2 regions of the Streptomyces sp. NPDC031365 genome follow, and region 2 is predicted to be linked to the other one. Evidence: riboswitches for the same ligand, from Rfam matches in the RefSeq annotation. Region 2 holds a riboswitch; the other holds the start of a gene.
The links. A riboswitch is a leader RNA that binds a small molecule or an ion and turns the genes downstream of it on or off. The one in region 2 is predicted to bind cobalamin.
Positions count from the first base shown of each region.

Region 1 (7,297 bases), on a different contig from region 2:
CGGCGCATCCGTGTGGGCGAGGGTCCGGGGCACCAGGCGGAGCGGCCGGGGTGCCGGCTCCCTCTCCGGCTGGAGCCGCTGGCTGCTCGCCATGCCGGACACAGTGCTCGTCTACCTGGCGTCGCTGACGCTCTCGGTGTGGGACAGGACCAGGATGGGCCAGCGGTCGGGCCATGGACGGCGCCGCAAGCTCGGGGCCGCGCCGGACGCGGCGCTGGCAGCCCATATCGGCATGGGTGGAACCATGTCCGCGATGCTGCTGATGATGGCCGCGTGAAGGCCGGTCGAGTCGTCCCTGACCGGTAGGAAGACGCCGCGCCAGGGGCCACGCGCGTGCGCCGTGGTGGCCTCGGCATCAGGTCGCGCGGAGTGGGCTCGGCACGGACTCGTATCGCTCAGCAGAGACCCGTAGCGCTCAGCGAGCACAGGCCCGCAGCATGCGAAGCCGTTTCGTCTTCAGTACCCGGGCCGGAGACAATGGACTCACGCGATCCACGCGCCCAGGCGGTCTCGGACTCCGTGTTCCCCAGCGCAGACCGCTTGCGGGCGCCCGTCCGAAGGGGCCGGTCCGATGTCGCCTTCACGCCTTCGCGGGCGTACCGTCCCGTTGATGCTCGGAGCAACAGCCGCCCTGCTGCTCGCGACCGCCTGTGCCGACGGGGACGACGAACCCGCCACGACCTCATCCAGCATCACGATGGAGAACTTCGCGTTCAGCCCGGCGAATCCGGAAGTACGGCCCGGCGAGAAGATCACCGTGGCCAACAAGGACTCCGCCGCCCACACCGTCACAGCCACGGAAGGCGACGCCTTCGACACCGGGAACATCTCCGGCGGAGATTCCGGGACGTTCACCGCTCCCTCCCAGGCCGGTCGCTACGGCTTCGTCTGTACCCTCCACCCGAACATGACAGGCACTCTGGTCGTCCGCTGAGCCGTCCAGAACCTCGACCGGCGCCCGTGCCCCGCACGGACGCCGACCGAGGTCACAGTCGCGGTGTCAAGAGGCAGGCGCGGCCGGCGCGCCGGTCATGCCCGCCGCCCAAGGGCGGGAGGCCCGCACCCCGAGAAGCCCGAAGCCCACGGCCAGCCCACCCCAGAGCAGACCCATGGACGCGGCCGAGAGCACCCGGAAGTCCCACACCAGCGTGGCGGGGGCGGTCACCGCGTCAGGGTTGTCCGGCAGCGCGAACAGCGACGCCAGCGCGGCCAGCATGATGGCCGTCACGGCCAGCTGACGCTGCGGTGCGGAACGGCCGCGCTCCGCCAGCCACCCCTGGAGACGCCAGGCCAGGGCGACGGCGATCACGCCGATCCCTATGGCCGCGAGCCATGCGTTGACGCGGGTGTCGATCGTTCCCGGATCGCCCACGCCTGGCGGGTTGGCGGGATAGCGGAGGAAGGGCAGCAGCCAGACCCCAGTGAAGCCGGCGCCCGCCAGCATCAACGACCGCCGCCAGGGCTCAGCGTCCGGATCCCGGCGGTGCAGGATCGCGTACACGACGGCGAAGAGGGTCCCAATCGCCGCTCCGGTGAGGACGGCGGCCACCAGCAGACCCGCGTGCTGAGTGGAACGGGAGAAGACCTCCGCCGCGGCCGAACCGCCGCTCGCCTCCTCGCGGGCCGCCTCCAGCCGTACCGCCTTGTCCAACAGCGGCTCGGCCAGCAGCCACGAGAATCCTCCGCTGACCACGCCGGCGGCTCCGCCTGCGAGGGCACCGCGCCCGAGCAGGGACAGAAGTGACGTCACGAACGCTCCCTCAGTGGCAAGGGCCGGCGAGGAGGTGCCGACCGTCGTGGGCGAACTCGTGGACGTAGTTGGCGGATGTCGCGACCTTGCCCAGCACCGGCGACAGCAGCGCGCCCTGGTCGAGGAAGACCGCGTCCAGCGCGACCAGGGCGACGATCACTGCCGCGGCAGCGATCAGCCCGTCTCGCAGCGGATGGACGACCAGGCCAGCGGCCGGTCGTACCTGTGGAGCCGCCGAAGCACTCATGGAACCTCCTCGCGGGGTGCACACGCCCCGCCGTTCAGGAGGACGACGGGTCAGTGTCTGACTCCCGGGGCAGCCCCGGTCACAGTGGCGGGACCGTCCCGGACTCTCACCGGGTTCCTGCTCACCGTCGCCTCGATGTGAAGTTGTCGTCGCAGGTCGCGACGCGCCTACTAAGTAAATTAGCTATTCGGGCCCGTTTCAAACAGATCGCGTGAGCGGCATCACAGGTACCGGAATACCCCTAGGGGGTATAGTGTTGTTATCGGCCGGGAGGGTCAGGGAAGCGGCGTCCCTCCCGGAAATGACCCACGCATCCAGACCCGAGGAAGAAGCCATGACCACCGAGACGAACACCAGCTCCTGCTGTGGCTCCTGCGGCTCCGGCACCACGGTCGACGTCCAGGGCGTCGGCGTCACCGCCGTCTACAAGGTGTCCGGCATGACCTGCGGCCACTGCGAAGGCGCGATCTCGAAGGAGATCTCCGCGCTGGACGGCGTCACCGCGGTCCAGGCCGTCGCCAAGACCGGCGAGGTCACCGTCACCTCCGCCGCCCCGCTCGACGAGGCGGCCATCCGCGCCGCCGTCGACGAGGCGGGCTACGAGCTCGTCGGCCGCGCCTGACAGCTCAGTCGGGGGCCCACGGGCCTCGGACACGCGAATTCCTCCCCGCGCCGGGACGTATCGCTCCGCTGATACGGACGCTGTACGTCCCGGCCTCCCCCTGGAGATACGCACATGACCAGCACGGCTCCCGAGAAGGCAGTCCCCGACACGGCACCCACGCCCCCCTCCGCGGTCGAGCTCTCGATCGGCGGCATGACGTGCGCGTCGTGCGCGGCCCGTATCGAGAAGAAGCTCAACCGCATGGACGGCGTCACAGCGACCGTCAACTACGCCACCGAGAAGGCAAGGGTCTCCTACACGGACGGCATCGAGGTCGCCGACCTCATCGCAACCGTCGAGAAGACCGGCTACACCGCCGAGGAGCCGCCTCCGCCCGCGTCCGCCACCGCCGACGGGGGCGATGGTGAGGCCGCTCCGGCGGCGGACGGCGAGCTCCTGTCACTGCGGCAGCGGCTGTACGTGTCGCTGGTGCTCACCGTGCCCGTGGTCCTGATGGCGATGGTCCCGGCCCTGCAGTTCGACAACTGGCAGTGGCTCTCGCTGACGCTGGCCGCGCCGGTCGTCGTGTGGGGCGCGTTCCCCTTCCACAAGGCCGCCTGGACCAACGCCCGGCATGGCGCCGCGACCATGGACACCCTGGTGTCCATCGGTACGCTCGCCGCGCTCGGCTGGTCGGTGTGGGCGCTGTTCTGGGGTCACGCCGGGATGCCGGGTATGCGGCACGGCTTCGAGTTCACCATCTCCCGTGGGGACGGCTCCTCCTCCATCTACCTGGAGGCCGCGGCCGGGGTGACCACGTTCATCCTCGCCGGGCGCTATCTGGAGGCGAAGTCCAAGCGCAAGGCGGGCGCGGCGCTGCGGGCGCTGCTGGAGCTGGGCGCGAAGGACGTCGCGGTGCTGCGGGGCGGCAAGGAAGTACGCATCCCTGTCGCGCAGTTGGCCGTCGGTGACCGCTTCGTCGTACGACCCGGAGAGAAGGTCGCCACCGACGGGACCGTCGTCGAGGGCTCCTCGGCGGTGGACGCCTCTATGCTGACCGGCGAGTCCGTCCCGGTGGACGTGACTGTGGGCGATTCCGTCACCGGAGCGACCGTGAACGCGGGCGGCCGCCTGGTCGTCGAGGCGACCCGGGTCGGCACCGACACACAACTCGCCCGGATGGCGAAGCTCGTCGAGGACGCCCAGAACGGCAAGGCCGAGGTGCAGCGCCTCGCCGACCGGATCTCTTCTGTCTTCGTCCCCGTGGTCATCCTCCTTGCCCTCGGCACTCTGCTGACCTGGCTGTTCGTCACCGGTGACGCCACCGCCGCCTTCACCGCCGCCGTCGCGGTCCTGATCATCGCCTGCCCGTGCGCGCTGGGCCTGGCCACCCCGACCGCGCTGATGGTCGGCACCGGCCGCGGCGCCCAGCTCGGCATCCTCATCAAGGGCCCCGAAGTCCTCGAGTCAACCCGCCGCGTCGACACCGTCGTCCTGGACAAGACCGGCACCGTCACCACCGGCCGGATGCAGCTCCAGGACGTGCTCCCCGCACCGGGTACGGACAAGGACGAACTGCTGCGGCTGGCCGGCGCCTTGGAACACGCCTCCGAGCACCCGATCGCCCAGGCCATCGCCGCCGGGGCCGCTGAGCGAGTCGGAAGCCTGCCGGTGCCGGAGAACTTCGAGAACGTCGCCGGCCTCGGCGTCCAGGGCGTGGTCGACGGTCACGCGGTGCTCGTCGGCCGCGAGAAGCTCCTCAAGGAGTGGGTCATCGAGCTGCCCAGGGAGCTGGCCGAGGCAAAGGCCGCGGCGGAGGCCGAGGGGCGTACGGCGGTCGCCGTCGCGTGGGACGGCGAGGCGCGCGGTGTCCTCACCGTCGCCGACGCTGTCAAGGAGACCAGCGCCGCAGCCGTGGCCGAACTGCGCGCGCTCGGCCTGAAGCCCGTCCTGCTGACCGGTGACAACCAACTCGTCGCCGAGTCGGTCGCCCGTTCCGTGGGCATCGACGAGGTGATCGCCGAGGTCCTGCCCGAGGACAAGGTGGAAGTGGTCAAGCAACTGCAGGGCGAGGGCCGTTCGGTCGCGATGGTCGGCGACGGCGTCAACGACGCGGCCGCCCTCGCCACCGCCGACCTGGGCCTGGCCATGGGCACCGGCACGGACGCGGCGATCGAGGCAGGCGACCTGACCCTCGTACGCGGCGACCTCCGGGTGGCCGCGGACGCGATCCGCCTGTCCCGCCGGACCCTCGCCACCATCAAGGGCAATCTCTTCTGGGCCTTCGGCTACAACGTCGCCGCGCTGCCGCTCGCCGCCGCCGGCATGCTCAACCCGATGATCGCGGGAGCCGCAATGGCCTTCTCGTCGGTGTTCGTGGTGACCAACAGCCTGCGGCTGCGGTCCTTCAAATAGCCACGAGGCATTGCCCCTTCGGCTGAGGCGCCCGGTCCGATGAGGCCGGGCGCCTCGATGTAGAGCCCGTCGCTCGGGCTCGACGGCTCAGCCCCGAGCGTGCCGGAAGCCCCCTTCGTGCCGCCCCACGCACTTCCAGCGCGCTCCCCCTGCCCATCGGCAACATCGCGCAGATGTCAACGGGTGCACCTTGGGGGTCGAGCAACTGGGCCGGGATCAGGTACGCAGCAGCCGGGCGACGGCCCGCGCAGCCTCCGCCACCTTGTCTTGTGCCTCGTCTCCCCCGGCGGTAATGGCGTCCTGGACGCAGTGCCCGAGGTGATCTTCCAGCAGTTGCATCGCCACCGCCTGGAGCGCCTTGGTGGTCGCCGCGACCTGAGTGAGGACGTCGATGCAGTACTGGTCCTCCTCAACCAGGCGCTGCAGGCCACGGACCTGGCCCTCGATGCGGCGGAGCCGCTTGAGGACGGCGTCCTTGCCCTCGTGATAGCCCGGCGATGCCTGCTCGGCCTCGGCCTGTTCCTGCTGGTCCATACGCCCCAACAGTATTCCCCGGCGGCTTCGGGCAGGGAGCGAACGTGAACTGTGTCTCGGTGTTCGTCGCGCCGACCCGCAGGAGACATTGCCGGCCCGCAGGAGACCTGCCACCCATCACCCGCTCGACGACTCCCACGCGTACCACGCTCAGGCCCAAGTCCCGCAAAACACGATCACGTTAAAGGCCTTTACGGTTGATCACCGTACTAAGTACCTTCGCGATGCCGGTCAGCTGGTGACCGGCATCACCTCGTTTCGGGCCGGTCACCCCGGCCGCACGAGTGGAGGTCCAGCATGCGCAAGGCCCACAGACATACCGGCGTGGGCGCGCTCGCGGCGATGCTCTTCGCCACGACCGCTCTCGCCGGTTCCGCACAGGCACACGACGGCGTCTCGGCATCCGACGGGGCTATCGACAACGCGGCGGCCACCCACGGCCACGACCAGCATGGCGGGAGCGACGGACATCTGCCGGCCGCTGAGAAGAACGTCCGGTTGGTCAGCAAGCTCAAGCTGAGCAATGTCGTCGAAGGCAAGATCGCCGACGTCGGCGTCTACAAGGGCTACGCCTACCTCGCCTCCTGGGGCGGCGTCGGCTGCGACAACACCGGCGTGTACGTCGTCGACATCCGAAAGCCCAGCAAGCCCAAGGAAGTCGGCTTCATCCCGGCCCCGGCGGGCAGCGCCCCCGGCGAGGGCATCCAGACGGTGCACCTCTCCACGCCGTCCTTCAACGGTGACGTGCTCGTCAGCAACAACGAGATCTGTGGCGAGACCGGCGTCGGCGGCATGAACATCTACGACGTCACCGACCCCACCAAGCCGAAGGCACTCGCTGAGGGCGTCGGCGACTTCACGCTGGACGGCGAGACGACGGAGACCGCCCGCCAGATCCACAGCGTGTTCGCGTGGGACGCGGGCCGGAAAGCGTACGCAGCGATCGTCGACAACGAAGAGGGCACGGACGTCGACATCATGGACCTCACGGATCCGACGAAGCCGCAGCTCATCGCCGAGTACGACCTCGACGAGGCGTTCCCGCAGATCGTCCAGGCGGCTCCGGACAACCTCACCGAGATGTTCCTGCACGACATGGTCGTCAAGAACATCCGCGGCCGCCAGGTCCTACTCGCTTCCTACTGGGACGCGGGCTACGTCGCGCTCGACGCGACCGACCCGAAGAACCTGAAGTACATCGGCGACACGGACTTCACCAACCCGGACCCCGAAGGCACCGGGAGCGGGCGCGACGTGGCACCGGAAGGCAACGGCCACCAGGCCGAGTTCACCCTCGGCAACCGGTATGTGATCGGAGCCGACGAGGACTTCGGCCCGTACGCGCTCTCGGCCCGCAACCTGGACGACGATACCGCCGTCACCGCCGGCCAGGGCATCCCGCTGGAAGCTGGCAAGGCCATCACCGGCGACACGGTGTACGTCGGCCTGGGCTGTAGCGACAGTCCCGCCGTCCCCGCGGGCGACCCGGCCGCCGTGGACATCGCCGTCGTGGAGCGCGGCGTCTGCACGTTCTCCGAGAAGGCCGCCAACGTCGAGGCGGCGGGCGGCTATGACGCCGTGCTCGTCTTCAACCGCGCCGGCTCGGACGCCTGCGACGCACAGAGCGGCATGACGGTCGAGGGCACCCTGCCGACCTTCGGCGTCGCACCGCGCGGCCAGGGCTTCGCCGCCTTCGACCAGCCCTACAGCAACGAGGACTGCCTCGCCGGCACCGGTCCCGCCACCC
Region 1 covers NZ_JBVIIM010000014.1:13,620-20,916, forward strand. The annotation lists gene ACZ5C2_RS20930 (DUF5134 domain-containing protein) at 1-277, shown strand, start outside; gene ACZ5C2_RS20935 (cupredoxin domain-containing protein) at 611-934, shown strand; gene ACZ5C2_RS20940 (CbtA family protein) at 1,001-1,750, opposite strand; gene ACZ5C2_RS20945 (CbtB-domain containing protein) at 1,761-1,997, opposite strand; cobalamin riboswitch at 2,029-2,183, opposite strand; gene ACZ5C2_RS20950 (heavy-metal-associated domain-containing protein) at 2,332-2,619, shown strand; gene ACZ5C2_RS20955 (heavy metal translocating P-type ATPase) at 2,734-5,016, shown strand; gene ACZ5C2_RS20960 (metal-sensitive transcriptional regulator) at 5,233-5,550, opposite strand; gene ACZ5C2_RS20965 (PA domain-containing protein) at 5,848-7,297, shown strand, end outside.
Region 1: another riboswitch for cobalamin. It lies ahead of ACZ5C2_RS20945 (CbtB-domain containing protein); the one in region 2 lies ahead of ACZ5C2_RS12130 (energy-coupling factor ABC transporter permease).

Region 2 (7,297 bases):
GGGTGAGGGCGACGGAGATCACCACCGGCCAGACGCCCGGCCGGAACATGGCGACGATGAAGATGCCGAGCAGCAGGTGCGGGACGGAGGACAGGGTGTCGACCAGGCGCATGACCAGGCGGTCGGCCCAGCCGCCGAGCGCACCTGCGGTGGCGCCGACGGCGGTGCCGATCACGGTGGCGGTGAGCGCGGCCACCAGGCCCACCAGCAGCGACACCCGGAGCCCGTAGACGCAGCGCAGCAGCAGGTCGCGGCCCACGTCGTCGGTGCCGAAGGGGTGGGCCCAGCTGGGCGGCAGGAGTTCCGCCGCCAGGTCGACGGCCTGCTCGTCGAGCTGGGCCAGGGGCGGTACGAGCAGGGCCGCGAGGACCGTCAGTGCGACCAGGACGGCGGAGACGCGCAGGCGGAGGGTGTGGGTGGAGCGGCGGGCGGTGCCGTGCGAGCGCCACGCCGGCGGGGTCGCGTACTCGGCGTCCGTCTTCACGACGGCGTCCGTCTTCACGACGGCGTCCGTCTTCACGACGGTGGTGTCAGCCACGGGAGTCACATCTCATTCAGCTTCACCCTCGGGTCGATCAGTCCGTAGAGCAGGTCGGCGAGCAGGTTTCCGGCGAGGACGGCAGCGGTGGCGAGGGTGGTGAGCGCGGCCAGCAGCGGGAAGTCGACGGCGGTGGCCGCCTCCACGGTGGCCGAGGCGATACCCGGCCAGCTGAAGACGCTCTCCACCAGCAGTGCGCCGGTGATGAGTTCGGGGACGCGGGAGCCGATCAGGGTGAGCACGGGCAGCAGTCCGGAGCGCAGGGCGTGGCCGAGCAGTACGGTGCGTTCGCTCAGGCCGCGGGCCCGGGCTCCGCGTACGGGGTCCTCCGCGAGGGCGTCGCCGACGCCCTGACGGACGTACAGGACGAACCAGGGCAGCTGGGAGACGGCGAGGACGCCGGCGGGCAGGATCAGGTGACGCGCGACCTGGCCGGCGGTGGCGTGGTCGCTGCCCGTGTCGGTGAGGCCGCCGGCCGGGAGGACGTCCAGCTTGAGGGCGAACAGCCAGACGGCGAGCAAAGCGATCCAGAAGACCGGCGCCGCCTCCAGGGAGTACGCGAGGGAGGTGACCGTACGGTCGAGGAGGGAACCGGGGCGGCGGGCGGCGAGCACGCCGAGCACGGTGCCGAGCAGCACCGCGACGGCGAACGCGACGGCGCACAGCAGCGTCGACCAGACCAGGCGTTCGCCGATGACCTCGGCCACGGGCCGGCGCATGACGGTGGACAGGCCCAGGTCGCCGCCGAGCACGGAGGTCAGCCAGTCCCACCAGCGGGCGGTGAACGGCCGGTCCGCGCCGAGGTTCTCCCGCAGCCGGTCCAGGGTCTCCTGGTCGGCGCCGAGCGCGGCGGTGCCCGCGTAGGCCTTGACGGGGTCGAAGGGGGATGCGGCGGCCACGGCGAACACGCCGAAGGTGACGACGAGGAGCACCGGCACGGCGTACAGGGCGCGCCGTGCCGTGAGCCGTGCCATCGATCCCCAGAGGGCGCGGGTCATGCCTGGGGCTGCCAGTCCTCGACGTTCCACCAGGGACCGCCGGCGAAGCCGTGCTCGTGCGGTTCGGTCTGGGTGGTGAGGTCCTTCCAGCGGTCCTCGAGGACGTACATGTGGTCGATGTGGGTGAGGAAGGTGTAGCCGGGGTCCTTCACCAGCGCGCGCTGGAGGTCGTCGTAGGCGGCCTCGCGGGTCCGGGGGTCCAGGCTGCGGCGGCCGGTGTCCAGGGCCTCGTCCACGGCCGGGTTGTCGTAGCGGGCCATGTTGTTGAAGCCGTTCCCGGCGAGGGAGGAGTGCAGCAGGGTGTGGAGGCCGAAGTCGGGGTCGCCGGTGCTGCCGAAGCCGGCGAGGACGGCATCGTGCTTCATACGGGGTTCGATGACCTCCCAGGTGGCGCTCTCGACCTTGACGTCGATGCCGGTCTTCTTGGCGTCGGAGGCGTAGGCGAGGGCGTGGTCCTGGCGGACCTTGTCACCGGAGGGGTAGTACAGGGTGAAGCGGGCGGGGCGGCCGTCCTTGGCGCGGATGGCGTCCTTCCCGGGCTTCCAGCCGGCTGTGTCCAGTACGCGCCCGGCTTGGGCGAGGTCCTGGGGCCGCTCGATGTCCTCGGCGAACCAGGGGTCGTCGAGGGGCAGGGGGCCGTAGGCGGGGCGGCCGGCACCGTCGAGGACCGTGTCGACCATGGCCCGGCGGTCCACGGCGAGGTCGAGGGCGCGGCGGATCGCGAGGTCGCCGGTGACGGGGTTGCCGGTGGGGAGGGTGACCGCGCGGAAGTCGTACGACGTGGCCCGGTAGGTCTTCTTGCCGTCGTCGTTCTCGAAGGTGGCGGCGAGGTTCGGCGGGAGGGTCGCGCCGTCGAGGTCACCGGAGCGCAGCCGGGTGGCGCGGACGTCGTCGTCGGCGACGATCGCCATGGTGAGCCTTTTCACCTTCGGCGCACCGCCCCAGTACTCCGGATTGGCCTCGAAGGTGAGCTTTTCGCCCTTGCTCCAGCCGGTGAGTACGTACGGTCCGGTACCGACCGGCTCGGTGTTGAAGGCGCCCGTGTTGGGATCCTGCCTTCCGGCGATGTGCTCGGGGACGATGGGCAGGACCGTGCGGGCGGCGAAGCCCGCGTAAGGGCGGTCGAGGGTGAAGACGACCTTGTCCTCGCCGTCCGCCTCGACCTCCTCGAGGGCGGCCAGTTCACTCCGGGCGGTGTTGTTGGTCTCGTCGGCCAGAACCGTGCGGTACGTGAACACCACGTCGTCGGCGGTCAGCGGCTCACCGTCGCTGAACTTCACGCCGTCACGCAGGGTGTACGTGTAGGTGCGGCCGCCGTCGGTGATCTCGGGGAGCGTCTTCGCCAGCGCGGGCTCGAGGCCGAGGTCGGCGTTCCGGGCGAGGAGTCCGTCGAAGATCTTGGAGTTGCCGTCCTTGCCGTAACCGAGCAACGGGCTGAGGGTGTCCGGTTCGGTGGAGACCCCGATCACCACGGACTCGGCGTCCGCGCCGCCGTCCGCGCTGCCGCTGCCCGGCGCCGAGCAGGCGGTGACCACCGCGGCCAACGCCACCGCGGCCGCGCCCCGTATTCGTCGGGTCGTCATCGAACCTCACATCCCTATTGCTTAACTATCGCTGTTGCATATTAGTTGCAGCAAGGTTCTGCCCATGACGGCGGCCCTCCAGTCCTCCGCCCCGGCGGGCGACACGATGCGCGTCAAGTCCGCAGGTGCACGCCGGGCCACGAGCCTCCGGGCGCCGTCCGCGCGCCCCTGGTGACCGCTTGTCACCGGCCCGGTCCGGGCACTACTGTCACCACGCCTTGGTGACGGGAAATCGGTGCGATACCGGTGCGGCCCTCGCCACTGTGATCGGGAAGTCCGGCTCCGGCCCTCACGGGCAGCCACTGGGTTCTTCGGAACCCGGGAAGGCGGAGCACGGGCGGTGGTACCCGTCAGCCAGGAGACCGGCCAAGGCGCGTCAACCATCCACGAGGTGCTGGAGAGGGTCTGCTGAGCCATGCACATTGCCGAGGGTTTTCTGCCTCCGGTGCACGCGGTCGCCTGGGGCGTCGCGTCGGCGCCGTTCGTCGTCCACGGAGCCCGGTCACTCATCCGTGAAGTCAGGGAACATCCCGAGAGCACCCTGCTGCTGGGCGCGTCGGGAGCGTTCACGTTTGTCCTGTCCGCACTGAAACTTCCGTCCGTGACGGGGAGTTGCTCCCACCCGACCGGCACGGGACTCGGCGCGATCCTGTTCCGGCCGCCGGTCGTGGCGGTGCTGGGCACCATCACGCTGCTGTTCCAGGCGCTGCTGCTCGCCCACGGCGGGCTGACCACGCTCGGCGCCAACGTCTTCTCGATGGCGGTCGTCGGCCCGTGGGCCGGGTACGGCGTCTACCGGCTGCTGCGCCGGTACGGCCTGCCGCTGATGGGTGCCGTGTTCTGCGGCGCGTTCGTCGCCGACCTGTCGACGTACTGCGTGACGAGCGTGCAGCTGGCGCTCGCCTTCCCCGACCCGGGCAGCGGATTTCCGGGCGCCCTGGGCAAGTTCGGCTCCGTCTTCGCCGTGACGCAGATTCCGCTCGCGGTGAGCGAGGGACTGCTGACCGTACTGGTGATGCGCATGCTGGTGCAGTCGAGCAGGGGTGAACTGACCCGGCTCGGGGTGCTCGTGACAACGGTGGGTGTCCGCAAGCCGGCGGAGCGGGCCGGGGCGGTGACCCGATGAGCCGCAACGCGAAGATCAACAGCCTGCTGCTGCTTCTCGTCGCCGCGCTGGCGGTGCTGCCACTGGTGCTCGGGCTCGGCGACCACAAGGAGGAGCCGTTCACGGGTGCGGACGCCGAGGCGGAGACGGCGATCACCGAGATCGACCCGGAGTACGAACCGTGGTTCTCGCCCCTGTACGAACCGCCGTCCAGGGAGGTCGAGTCGGCGCTGTTCGCCCTCCAGGCGGCGATCGGCGCGGGCGTCCTCGCCTACTACTTCGGACTGCGGCGTGGGCGGCGGCAGGGCGAGGCGCGGGCGCTGGAGCGGGCGCTGGAGCAGCCGTCGGAGCAGCCGCGGGAGCAGCCGGGGGAGCAGCCGGGGGGCGAGGCCGGCCCTCGCCCCGGCACGGACGCCGGGGCCGGTGCGGGCGACGGCGGCGGCTCCACGTCCGCGTCGCGGGGCTGAGCCTTCGTGCTGTCGATCGACGCGGCGGCGCACAGCAGTCGCTGGCGCCGCCGTCATCCCGTGGACAAAGCTGTGCTGGGACTCGGTCTCACCGTGCTCGCGATCTCGCTGCCCCCCTGGCCGGGCGCGGCCCTGGTGCTGGTGTCGGCGCTCGTGGCGCTGCTCGGCCCGGCGGGCGTGCCCGGGCGGCGGCTGTGGCGGGCGTACCGGGTGCCGCTGGGCTTCTGCCTCACGGGAGCACTCACACTGCTGGTGCAGGTGGGCGGTCCGGGCGGGTTCGTGGCACCGGCCGACGACGGGCCGCTGCGTGCCGGGGAGTTGTTGCTCCGCACGTCGGCGGCCTCCCTCGGAGTACTGCTGTTCGCGTTCACCACCCCGATGTCGGATCTGCTGCCGCGCCTGGTGCGCGCCGGGGTGCCCGCGCCGCTCGTGGACGTGGCGCTGGTGACGTACCGGATGAGCTTTCTGCTGCTGGACTCGGTGCGCCGGATCCATCAGGCGCAGGCGGCCCGGCTCGGGCACACCACCCGGGCCGCGACCTGGCGTTCGCTCGGCGGACTCGGGGCCACCGCGTTCGTCCGGTCCTTCGACCGGGCATCGCGGCTGCAGTCGGGGCTCGCCGGACGCGGCTATGACGGCACCCTGCGCGTACTGGTGCCCGAGGCCCGTGTCTCCGTGCGGTTCACGGCGCTGAGCGTGACCCTCCTGGCGGCATTGACCGCCCTCACCCTCGTACTGGAAAGGCCGTTGTCATGACGGAGCCCGTGCTGGTGACCCTGCGGGGTGCGTCCTTCGCGTACGAGGACGGCCCTCCCGTGCTCAGCGGCCTCGACTTCGAGGTGCGCGAGGGGCGCGCGCTGGCCCTGCTGGGGCGCAACGGCAGTGGCAAGACGACGCTGATGCGACTGCTCAGCGGTGGACTGCGGCCCGACAGAGGTGAGTTGACCGTCGACGGCAAGGTGGTGCGGTACGACCGGAAGGGGCTGACGGCGCTGCGGACCACCGTGCAACTGGTGGTGCAGGACCCCGACGACCAGTTGTTCGCCGCGTCCGTCGGCCAGGACGTGTCGTTCGGGCCGCTGAACCTCGGCCTGTCCGACACGGAGGTGCGCGACCGCGTGGCCGAGTCGCTCGCCGCGCTGGACATCACGGCGCTCGCCGACCGGCCCACACACCTGTTGTCCTACGGGCAGCGCAAGCGCACGGCGATCGCGGGCGCGGTCGCCATGCGGCCCCGCGTCCTGATCCTGGACGAGCCGACGGCGGGCCTGGACCCGGACGGCCAGGAACGCCTGCTCGCCACCCTCGACGGGTTGCGTGAGGGCGGCACCACGGTGGTGATGGCCACCCACGACGTGGACCTCGCGCTGCGCTGGGCCGACGACGCCGCCCTGCTCACCCCGTCGGGGGCGCACACCGGGCCCGCGGCCAGGATGCTGGGCCGCGCGGATCTGCTCGCGGCAGCGGGGCTGCGGCTCCCCTGGGGCGTCGCGGCGGCTCTTCTCCTGCGCAGGTGCGGACTGTTGACGAACGCGCGGGTCGGCCCCCGCACGGCGGAGGAACTGGTCGCCGCGCTGGCGGACGGGTGAGCACACCGGTGCGGGGGGCACCGACGGTGCCCCCCGCGTGCGCTCGGTCTCTAGGCCATGGAGCGGAAGGCGGGCAGGTATCCGCTCGACTGACCGACGGCCTTCGGGTGGTAGGAGTTGGTGATCGGGATCGTCACGCTGTGCAGCCACGCGTCGCCGGAGCAGAGCTCGTGTCCGGTGAAGTCGTCCGCCACCGACGAGAAGGTGAACCCGGCGTTGGCGGCCCGCTTCGCGAGCACCCCGTTCAGCACGTTCGAGGCGTTGTTGATGGCGCCGCGCTCGGTCTCGCTGAGGCCGGCGATGCAACTGCCCGACAGCTTGTAGAAGCGCGGGTACCCCAGCACCACCACGTGTGCCTGCGGGGAGCGGGAGCGAATGCCGGAGTACAGCGAGTCGAGCCTGCCCGGCAGGGTGTTCTGCATCTGCGAGACCGCGGTGTTGACCCGGGAGACGCAGGTGGCCTCGCTCTGCAGGACGCAGGTCTGCATGACGTCCGCGAAGCCGACGTCGTTGCCGCCCGCGGTGACGCTGACGAGGGTGGTCGAGGAGGACAAGGAGCCCAGCTGGCCGGAGGACACGCTCGACGTCGTCGCGCCCGAGCAGGCGACGAATCTGAACGACGACGGGGAGTTGGCGTTCGCCCACAGCTGCGGGTACGCCTTGGTGCTGCGCTTGCAGTCACCACTCTCGGACGTGTAGCTCCCGGCACCTACGCCGGAGGAGTAGGAGTCGCCGAGAGCGACGTAGTTGTCGCCGGCGGCCGAGGCCGGCTGAGCCATACCGAGCACGGCCACGGCACCCATCGCGAGGGTCGCCAGGGAAGCCCAGAGTGAACGCACTGACACGTGGCAGTCCGCCCTTCACAGAGGAGGGTCACAGGGGTGGTTGATGAGGCAATGAAGGTTGTAGCAGGCCTGTGTACCGCTCGGTAACACCTGTGGAAAAAGTCATCCGGAATGCCCGAATGATCGTTCGGCCAAGCATGCTCCGCGCGTAGATAAACCTTCAATCAGCCCT
Region 2 covers NZ_JBVIIM010000006.1:41,640-48,936, forward strand. The annotation lists gene ACZ5C2_RS12115 (ABC transporter permease) at 1-502, opposite strand, end outside; gene ACZ5C2_RS12120 (ABC transporter permease) at 544-1,512, opposite strand; gene ACZ5C2_RS12125 (ABC transporter substrate-binding protein) at 1,533-3,119, opposite strand; cobalamin riboswitch at 3,322-3,504, shown strand; gene ACZ5C2_RS12130 (energy-coupling factor ABC transporter permease) at 3,535-4,245, shown strand; gene ACZ5C2_RS12135 (energy-coupling factor ABC transporter substrate-binding protein) at 4,242-4,691, shown strand; gene cbiQ (cobalt ECF transporter T component CbiQ) at 4,698-5,447, shown strand; gene ACZ5C2_RS12145 (energy-coupling factor ABC transporter ATP-binding protein) at 5,444-6,280, shown strand; gene ACZ5C2_RS12150 (SGNH/GDSL hydrolase family protein) at 6,331-7,125, opposite strand.